2 linked regions of the Teredinibacter purpureus genome follow. Each later gene encodes a partner of the first gene's protein in a complex. Links are inferred from orthologs where the notes say so. Each region holds a gene or a part of one and is shown on either strand. Other genes may lie near its edges.

Region 1 (7,136 bases):
TACCGTTGTTGCCGCTGGAATAAAATCAATGGTAACCAACATCGCAAAGAAAGTTGCTATACCGATACTAAACGAAACCGGTACGTTTATGAACAACAGCACCACAAACGTAACCAATAAAACTATGACTGAAACATCCACGCCAATTACTCCACTGTATTCTTATTATTTGATGTCGGTAACGAGATCGTGCTCGGCTACGGCCGAATATGGCGACAGGAGCCGCTCAAGTGCAAACAACGAAATCAATACTCCACTAATTGGAATAACACTGTAAATATACCCTACGCGCACCTGCAGAGCGGCCGAGAGCTGATTCAATTCTAGTGTTAAGCTCACCAAGTTAAAGCCGCCAATCACCATGACGGACAATGCGAAAACCAAACACATGAAATCCGCTGCTTTTTGCGCGATCATGGCTTTTCGCCCTTTTAGCGACCGCGTCACAATATCGAGCCCAAGGTGCGCATGCCGACGAAAAGCATAGGCTGCACCTAAAATGCCTATCCACACCAATAAATAGCGCGCAATCTCTTCGGTATACGAGCTGGGCTGGCTTACGATAAAACGGGTGATCACTTGCCAACTGACGTCGACCACCATCGCAAACATTAGACACCCTAGAAAATAACCCAGTAGAGTTTCTATTTTAACTAAAAGAGATTTCAACATAGTCCCGCCCTAGAGCTCACGAATTCGTTTTAATATTTCGTAAGCTGGCGTCCCAGAATACGATTCCTGCATATCAATAACAGCATCCATAAAAGGTGTTTTGTTAGGACGAACAACCGTTACGCCCGCCGCCTCAACGGCGACTAACGCCTCATCGCTCGCTTTAAGCCACAGGGCTCGCTGATATTCAACGGCCTCATCCATTACAGACTGCAACCATATTTGCTCTTGTTCCGATAACGAATTCCATACATAGCTACTGATTAGCACAATGTCGGGTACTGAGGTATGTTCATTTAACGTGTAAAACTTTGATACTTCGTAATGCTTTGAAGAATAGAAACTGGGAGGATTATTTTCAGCACCATCTACCACCCCTTGCTGTAAAGCGGTATAAAGCTCACCCCATGAAATCGGTGTTCCCGAGCCGCCCATCGCGCGAACCATGCGCACAGATGTTTGACTGTTTTGTACACGGACCTTCATACCTTGCAGGTCCTCTGGTGAGAGCACCTGTTTATCAACGGTATAATAACTTCTGCTACCCGCATCAAAGTAGCCTAACCCTCTCAAGCGAACCTTTTCTCCGGATAACAGCAATTCTTTACCGATGTCGCTATTGAGTACATCCCAATAGTGCTCATGGTCTCGGAAAACATAAGGCATGCTGAATACCTTCATTTCTGGAACAAACCCTTCTAGCGGGCTGGACGAAACCTTAGTCATCGCTAGACTACCAATTTGAAGCAGCTCAATGGATTCCCGCTCCGAACCTAGCTGCCCTCCAGGGTAGATATCAAGCCGCATTGCATCATCAGAGACCTCACCCAGCCTATTCGCCATAAACACCATTGCCTGATGAACCGGATGATTAATATCTAAAGAGTGCGCCATTTTTATCACTCGGGTACTGGACTCCCCAGAACAACCGACAATTAAGCATGAAAACACTGCGGCGAAAACAACCTTAAATCTATATCGAGGACAATTCATTTTTATTGTGTATTTTTTATTTAATGAAGGCTTAGCATTCTAGCAGATAAAAAACTGTGGGCCGCTAGGCTCGCAGAAAGAGTTGGGCAAACCCAATACGAAAGGCTAAACCAGAAACCAGAAACCAGAAACCAGAAACCAGAAACCAGAAACCAGAAACCAGAAACCAGAAACCAGAAACCAGAAACCGATAGATTCGGAATAAACCCTTGCACCAAAACAAGAGCGTATGACCGCATACTCATTGTATACATGTATTTTACATTTCGTAGAGTACAAAAAAAGGCCGCACAATGCAGCCTTTTTTTCAAACTATTGTTAATTACTCAATAATTTTTGCAACAACGCCAGCGCCAACGGTACGACCGCCTTCGCGAATAGCGAAACGTAAACCGTCTTCCATCGCGATAGGAGCGATTAAAGTCACTACCATCTGAATGTTATCACCAGGCATTACCATCTCAACGCCTTCAGGCAATTCGCAAGCACCTGTTACGTCTGTTGTACGGAAGTAAAACTGAGGACGGTATCCTTTAAAGAAAGGAGTATGACGACCACCTTCGTCTTTAGACAGAACATAAACTTCCGCTTCGAACTTAGTGTGTGGGTTAATGGTGCCAGGCTTAGCCAAAACTTGACCACGCTCAACATCATCACGCTTAGTACCACGAAGAAGAACACCAACGTTCTCACCAGCACGACCTTCGTCGAGCAACTTGCGGAACATTTCAACACCAGTACAGGTTGTTTTAGTGGTTTCTCTAATACCGATAATATCGATCTCTTCACCAACATTCACGATACCACGCTCAACACGACCCGTTACAACAGTACCACGACCGGAAATTGAGAATACATCTTCGATAGGCATCAAGAAAGGCTGATCGATAGCACGCTCTGGCTGAGGGATGTATGAATCCAAGTACTCAACCAAAGTTCTAACGGCGGTTGTACCCAGCTCATTGTCATCTTCGCCATTCAACGCCATCAACGCAGAACCAGCTACAATTGGCGTATCATCACCAGGGAATTCGTAGGCGTCTAACAACTCACGCAATTCCATTTCGACCAATTCCAACATTTCGTTGTATTCGTCTGAACCCACGCCACCACAATCTTCTGCAAGAAGGTCAGCTTTGTTCAAGAATACTACGATGTAAGGTACACCAACCTGACGCGACAACAAGATGTGCTCACGAGTCTGAGGCATAGGACCATCGGTCGCGCCACATACCAATATAGCGCCATCCATCTGAGCAGCACCGGTAATCATGTTTTTCACATAATCGGCGTGACCTGGACAGTCTACGTGTGCGTAGTGACGATCTGGAGAATCGTACTCTACGTGTGAAGTAGCGATCGTAATACCACGTTCGCGTTCTTCTGGTGCGTTATCGATACCGTCGAACGCAACAGCTTCACCGCCCCATACTTCTGCGCATACGCGAGTTAGAGCTGCAGTTAATGTTGTTTTACCATGATCGACGTGACCAATAGTGCCAACGTTTACATGGGGTTTGTTACGTTCAAATTTTTCTTTAGCCACTGTTCTATTCCTCTAAATTTTTGAACTTTGAAAACAGAAAAAGGAAATTGCTCATCGTTTAATTTCTAGCGATGATCTCTTCCGCAATATTTTTTGGTGCTTCAGCGTAACGCTCAAACTCCATGGTGAAGGTCGCACGACCTTGGGTTGCAGAACGCAGATCAGTGGCATAGCCGAACATTTCAGCCAGAGGCACCTCTGCATTAACAACCTTACCTGAAGGGTTTTCATCCATTCCCTGAATCATACCACGACGACGATTGAGGTCTCCCACAACGTCACCCATGTTTTCTTCAGGTGTCACGACTTCTACCTTCATCATTGGCTCAAGCAGTACTGCACCGCCTTCCTGTGCCAATTTTTTTGTCGCCATTGAGGCTGCAATTTTAAACGCCATTTCGCTAGAGTCAACATCATGATATGACCCGTCGTATAACGTTACTTTTAGCCCTAATAATGGGTACCCTGCCACTACGCCATTGCGCATTTGCTCAGAAATACCCTTTTCAATCGCCGGAATGTATTCTCTTGGAACAGCACCACCAACGATCTCGTTGACGAATTCAAGACCTTCTGCGTTTGCATCTTCAGCTGGCTCAAACTTAAGCCAAACATGGCCAAATTGACCTCGCCCACCAGACTGGCGTACAAACTTACCTTCTATTTCACTCGAGCGAGTAATACGCTCTCGGTAGGCCACCTGTGGCTTACCTATATTTGCCTCTACACTAAATTCTCGTCGCATACGCTCAACAAGAATATCTAAATGAAGCTCGCCCATTCCCGAAATAATGGTTTGCCCCGTCTCCTCGTCTGTCTTGACACGAAAAGACGGATCTTCCTGGGCTAATTTCCCAAGCGCTACGCCCATTTTTTCTTGGTCGGCTTGAGAGCGCGGCTCAACTGCAACCGATATAACCGGTTCAGGAAACTCCATACGCTCCAATACAATTTTATTCTTTTCCGAGCAAAGCGTATCACCCGTGGTGACATCTTTGAGCCCAATTGCCGCGGCGATATCGCCTGCCAGCACCTCCTTAATCTCTTCTCGACTATTCGCGTGCATTTGCACCATACGCCCTACACGCTCACGCTTGTGCTTAACCGAGTTATAAACGCCTGTACCACTTTCAAGCCGCCCCGAATAAACGCGAAAAAACGTCAAGGTACCCACAAAAGGGTCGGTTGCTATTTTAAACGCTAGCGCTGCAAAAGGCTCTTTATCGTCAGCCTCTCGATGCTCAACGGTTTCTCCATCCTCAAGAGTACCGTCGATCGGTTTCACTTCTGTCGGTGCGGGCAAATATTCAATAACGGCATCAAGCATTGCTTGTACACCTTTGTTCTTAAACGCCGAACCGCCAAGCACAGGCACAATATCGTTCGCCAGTGTTCTAGAGCGAATACCCGCCTTAATTTCTTCGTCAGTGAGCTCCCCACCTTCGAGGTACTTATCCATTAGCTCATCATTAGCTTCAGCCGCAGCCTCTACTACCGTCTCGCGCATTTCTTCACACTGCGTGAGCATATCTTCTGGTATATCGCCGTATTCGAAGGTCATTCCCATGTCACTTTCGTTCCACAAAATGGCCTTCATCTTTATTAAATCGACAACACCCTTAAATTCATCTTCTGCCCCAATTGTCATCTGCAGAGGAACAGGGTTGGCTCCGAGCCGCTCTTTCAATTGGTCTACAACCATCTCGAAACTAGCGCCAGCGCGATCCATTTTGTTCACGAAGACCATACGGGGAACTTCGTATTTGTTAGCTTGCCGCCAAACGGTCTCCGTTTGAGGCTGGACACCGGAAGAACCACACAAAACAACAACCGCCGCATCAAGCACCCGCAATGAGCGCTCCACTTCAATCGTGAAATCAACGTGCCCGGGCGTATCAATTATATTGATGCGATGCTGATCGAATTGCTGCTGCATTCCAGACCAAAAACAAGTTGTTGCTGCAGAGGTAATGGTTATACCCCGCTCTTGCTCTTGCTCCATCCAGTCCATCGTGGCGGCGCCATCATGGACTTCACCAATTTTGTGAGACAAACCAGTATAAAAAAGAACACGTTCTGTAGTGGTCGTTTTACCCGCATCAACATGCGCACAGATACCGATATTTCGATAACGTACGATGGGTGTCTTACGTGCCACTATGCTCTATCTCCAACCACTACCGGTATTTAGTCTCACAACAAATTATAAAAAACTGTAATTTGAAGGTCGAATTTTAACGTTATGAAAACGCTAAAAGGCAGCTATGGGCTGCCTTCTGCTGCAAATCTAAAACTATCGTCACGCAGCCTTTAACAGCTGTGTAGATTTTAGAAGCGGAAGTGCGAGAACGCCTTGTTCGCTTCAGCCATACGGTGAACGTCTTCACGTTTTTTAACCGCACCACCTTTACTCGCAGCAGCATCTATCAATTCACCAGCCAAACGCTGAGGCATAGATTTCTCACCGCGATTACGGGAGTACTCTACCAACCAACGCATTGCCAATGCTTCACGTCGCGAAGGACGCACTTCAACTGGCACCTGATAAGTTGCACCACCCACACGGCGAGATTTAACTTCCACCAAAGGGGCAATATTTTCTAATGCTTCACCAAAAATTTCCAAAGGATCTTTACTGGCTTTTTCTCGAACCAGCTCCAATGCACCATAGACAATGCGTTCAGCAACTGATTTCTTACCACTAACCATTACATGGTTCATAAACTTGGCCAAAGTCACGTTACCAAATTTAGGATCTGGTAATATTTCGCGCTTGGCGACAACTCTTCTTCTAGGCATGTTATTAACTCACCGTTTACTCAATATTCAGGTTAATCCGAGACGCTTTGAGTAATTCTTTAAAAGAAACGCTCGGCCTTACTGGTTCTTCCGTAAAACGCTTACGGATATCAAACAACCCTTACTTAGGACGTTTGGTACCGTACTTAGATCGTGCTTGTTTACGATCTGCTACGCCAGACGTATCTAAAGAACCACGAACAGTGTGATATCGAACACCAGGCAAATCTTTTACTCGACCGCCTCGAATCAATACAACGCTGTGCTCTTGTAGATTGTGACCTTCACCACCGATGTAGGAAGACACCTCAAAACCGTTAGTCAAACGCACACGACATACTTTACGCAGTGCTGAGTTTGGCTTTTTAGGTGTTGTTGTGTAAACACGAGTACAAACACCTCGGCGCTGAGGACATGCTTCTAAAGCACGAACGTCACTAGCCTGAACTTTGCGTTTTCTCGGCTTACGAACCAACTGGTTGATCGTTGCCATGAAACTTAACTCCAAAAATAAATTAGGTTCCTGCCGCTTTAATCGCGGAAACAGAAACTATTCCACTTAAAAAGGACAATACTTGTCCTCCGCCAATAACAGCGGGTGGCGCATTGTAATGACACCACCCGCTATCGTCAACATCTTAGACCCTCTATATAGAGGGTTTATGCCTCTTCTTACGAGGCACTCGACTTCAACGCTTCCGTTAAGGCCGCTTCTACTTCAGCTGCACTCACGCTATCTGATGGAGAAGCCTTTTCTTCACGACGACGCTTTCGCTCTGAATGGTAAGTCAAGCCCGTACCAGCCGGTATCAAACGACCAACTACGACGTTCTCTTTCAAACCTCGCAAGTGATCGATTTTGCCGGTAACCGCAGCTTCCGTTAGCACTCGAGTAGTCTCTTGGAACGATGCAGCAGAGATAAAGGACTCAGTAGCCAAAGACGCTTTGGTGATACCTAACAGCTGCCGCTCGTACTGCGCGGGCTGGCGAGACTCAGCACGAAGCTTTTCATTGGCTTCAAGCGCATTATTGTACTCAACCTGCTCACCTTTCACGAAGGCTGAATCACCCATAGACGTAATTTCGGCCTTACGAAGCATTTGACGAACAATTGTCTCAATGTGT
Region 2 (2,836 bases), 650 kb from region 1 along the record:
CGATAATGGGTTATGGGCCTGTGCCATCAACGCAAAAGGCGCTTAAGTTGGCCGGGTTGGCAATGACAGATATTGACAAGGTTGAGCTAAATGAAGCCTTTGCAGCCCAAGCCTTACCTGTCCTAAAAGACTTAGCTTTATTGGACAAGATGGACGAAAAAGTTAATTTGTATGGGGGAGCAATTGCATTGGGCCACCCATTCGGTTGTTCCGGCACCAGAATTTCAGGAACGTTATTGTCAGTGATGCAGGAAAATGACTCACAGCTGGGGCTTGCTACTATGTGTATAGGCTTGGGGCAGGGCATAACGACAGTTTTTGAGCGAATTTAGGCTGAACTTTAATCAGTGTTGGGGTTAATCTGGCACTGTTTTACTTTCTTCTTAATGTGATTGTTGAACCGCTCAGATGAGTGTGGCACAATTGCCACCCTTCAGCGGCCACCTGCAAGAGTAAAGTTGAAATTACTCTTTATAAAACAACAGGTTAGACGAGAATCTCTCGTTATCTATATAGGTGGTGGCTAGTTTTTGAGTTATGCGGTCGTGGCGAAATTGGTAGACGCGCTGGATTTAGGTTCCAGTGCCGCAAGGTGTGAGAGTTCGAGTCTCTCCGACCGCACCATAACTCAAACATATTATTCACAGTTTAATCTCCACTATTTTCTACGAGGAACAAGATGCAAGTTTCCATTGAAACAACATCTGGCTTAGAGCGTCGTTTAACAATCGGCATCCCAGCGGATGCCGTTGATCAAGAAGTGACTAAGCGGTTGAATGATGCTGCCAAGTCAGTACGCATTAATGGCTTTCGTAAAGGTAAAGTTCCTTTCAAAGTGGTGAAGCAGCGTTATGGCGCCGGTGTACGGCAAGAGGTGCTTGGTGACGTAATACAGCGCTCTTTCTACGATGCAGTCACAAAAGAATCTGTACGACCCGCTGGCCAGCCTGCAATTGAGCCTGTTCAGATGGACGAAGGCAAAGACATAGAATATGTTGCAACCTTTGAGGTTTACCCAGAGGTAGAACTCAAAGGGTTGGATGAGCTAGCTGTTTCGCGTCTAGATGCGGACATTGAAGAGGCTGACATCGACAAAATGATAGAGTCGTTGCGTAAGGCTCAAGCGACAATGAACCCTGTAAAGCGTAAATCTAAGAAGGGTGACCAAGTTACTATCGATTTTGAAGGTAAAATTGATGGCGAATCCTTCGAGGGCGGAAGTGCCGAAGCGCACGCCTTAACGCTAGGTTCTGGCACTATGATCCCAGGTTTTGAGAAAGGGATTATCGGAATGAAAGCCGGTGAAAGCGGCGTTGTTACGGCAACGTTCCCAGACGATTACCAAGTAGAAGAATTACGGGGTAAAGAGGCTGAGTTTAGCATCTCTTTAACCGAGGTTAAGGGCGAAAAACTACCTGCTTTGAATGATGCATTTTTTGCAAAGTTTGGTGTTGAAGAGGGTGGCGTTGAGAAATTCCGCACCGATGTCGCTGAGAACATGGAGCGTGAGAAGCAGCGGGCTATCAAGGCTAAGCTAAAAGAGCAGGTTATGACTTCACTGCTTGAGGCCAATCCTATTGAGCTTCCGGCAGCCCTTGTTGCTACCGAAATTAATGCGCTTCGCGAGCAAATGGTACAGCAGTATGGTCAGGCAGCCGCTAATCTCGACCTAAAAGCTTTATTGCCAGACGATATGTTTAAAGCGCAAGCCGAGCGTCGTACCGCTTTGGCTTTGTTGATTTCAGAGTTGGTTAAAGACCGAGAAATCAAAGCCGATAAAGATATCGTTCGATCGCTTATCGAGGAAACAGCTTCCACCTACGAAGATCCCGAGCAAGTTGTTAATTACTACTACGGCAACGAGCAGTTGTTAGCGAGTGTTGAGGCGGCTGCTCTTGAAGAGCAAGTTGTTAACATTCTGCTAGAAGCGGCTAATGTAACCGACGAAAAAGTAGCTTACGAAGATATTGTAAAGCCATCTGAAAACGGATAGCGGCATCAATAACGCTTCCGTGTATACATAAAAGCAGCTCCTATATGGGGCTGTTTTTTTATGCGCCAAATTTGGACTGAGGTGTTGTGGCGTTAAAAATAATAAAAAGTGTTTCTCGTGCGCCAATTGAACTGAATGGTTAACGATTGCGCGTTTGAGTAAAGAATCTCTCTCTATTGTGGCTACAATCATTGTATGTGGCCTTTTCGCCCTTATAATGGATCTATAGGCGGGCAAACTCGCGTTTATTCGCTGTAGATATATTGTTTCGGAATGTGAGTCGGTAATTTGCTAGTGCAAATTCGGGCAAGCGACTAAACTTACATGGCCGACCAACCCCTGCCCAAAATTTATAATTGTTATCGTAAATTGATGAATGGAAACATTTTATGTCCCAACTAGATCTGTACGGTGGTACTGCGCCTGGAATCGATAGTTCTTTGGTGCCGATAGTTGTTGAACAAACCGCACGCGGTGAGCGTTCCTATGATATTTACTCCCGTTTATTAAAAGAACGCGTTATTTTTTTAGTGGGACAAGTAGAAGATCATATGGCCAATTTGGTGGTCGCTCAGTTGCTATTCTTAGAGGCTGAAAACCCCGATAAAGATATACACCTATACATTAATTCTCCTGGTGGTTCCGTAACCGCAGGCCTTTCTATATACGATACCATGCAGTTCATCAAACCTGATGTCAGCACGATGTGTATCGGCCAGGCGTGTAGCATGGGGTCGTTTTTGCTGTCAGCGGGCGCAAAAGGTAAGCGGTATTGTTTACCAAATGCACGCACAATGATTCACCAGCCTTCTGGTGGTGCGCAGGGGCAAGCAACCGATATTC

What was found.
Region 2: the proteins of rpsG (region 1) and tig are in contact, whole or in part, in a crystal structure (PDB 3GTY), measured with the Thermotoga maritima proteins. The link is inferred for Teredinibacter purpureus from one-to-one orthologs. Residues at the interface, in WP_004081843.1 of Thermotoga maritima: Lys34, Lys52, Lys55, Glu59, Arg62, Gln63, Glu66, Asn67, Lys69, Val71, Arg95, Ala109, Lys110, Lys111, Gly112, Arg113, Pro114, Glu117, Glu121, Ile124, Ala125, Tyr127, Asn128, Asn129, Thr130, Gly131, Lys135, Asp139, Arg142, Met143; in WP_004081061.1 of Thermotoga maritima: Glu122, Val124, Val129, Leu130, Tyr133, Glu188, Gly259, Ile262, Tyr263, Glu266, Ser270, Glu273, Gln274, Glu277, Arg308, Gln311, Ile312, Ser315, Tyr316, Glu325, Arg329, Arg336, Leu363, Phe366, Trp367, Arg373, Leu377, Arg381, Leu384, Glu387.

Annotation. Positions count from the first base shown.
Region 1 is NZ_CP060092.1:4,439,070-4,446,205, forward strand. Bases 4,276-7,136 are described here. They hold rpsG (30S ribosomal protein S7), read right to left. Parts: upstream 6,011-7,136; coding sequence 5,540-6,010; downstream 4,276-5,539. Other genes in these bases: fusA (elongation factor G), read right to left, coding at 4,276-5,369; rpsL (30S ribosomal protein S12), read right to left, coding at 6,132-6,503; rpoC (DNA-directed RNA polymerase subunit beta'), read right to left, coding at 6,683-7,136. In the rest of the region: H5647_RS19810 (TRAP transporter large permease), read right to left, coding at 1-141; H5647_RS19815 (TRAP transporter small permease), read right to left, coding at 166-669; H5647_RS19820 (TRAP transporter substrate-binding protein), read right to left, coding at 682-1,566; tuf (elongation factor Tu), read right to left, coding at 1,988-3,211; more of fusA, read right to left, coding at 3,270-4,275.
Region 2 is NZ_CP060092.1:3,791,307-3,794,142, reverse strand. It holds tig (trigger factor), read left to right. Parts: upstream 1-679; coding sequence 680-1,993; downstream 1,994-2,836. Other genes in the region: clpP (ATP-dependent Clp endopeptidase proteolytic subunit ClpP), read left to right, coding at 2,383-2,836; fadA (acetyl-CoA C-acyltransferase FadA), read left to right, coding at 1-332. UniProt on the Bacillus subtilis protein: Involved in protein export. Acts as a chaperone by maintaining the newly synthesized protein in an open conformation. Functions as a peptidyl-prolyl cis-trans isomerase.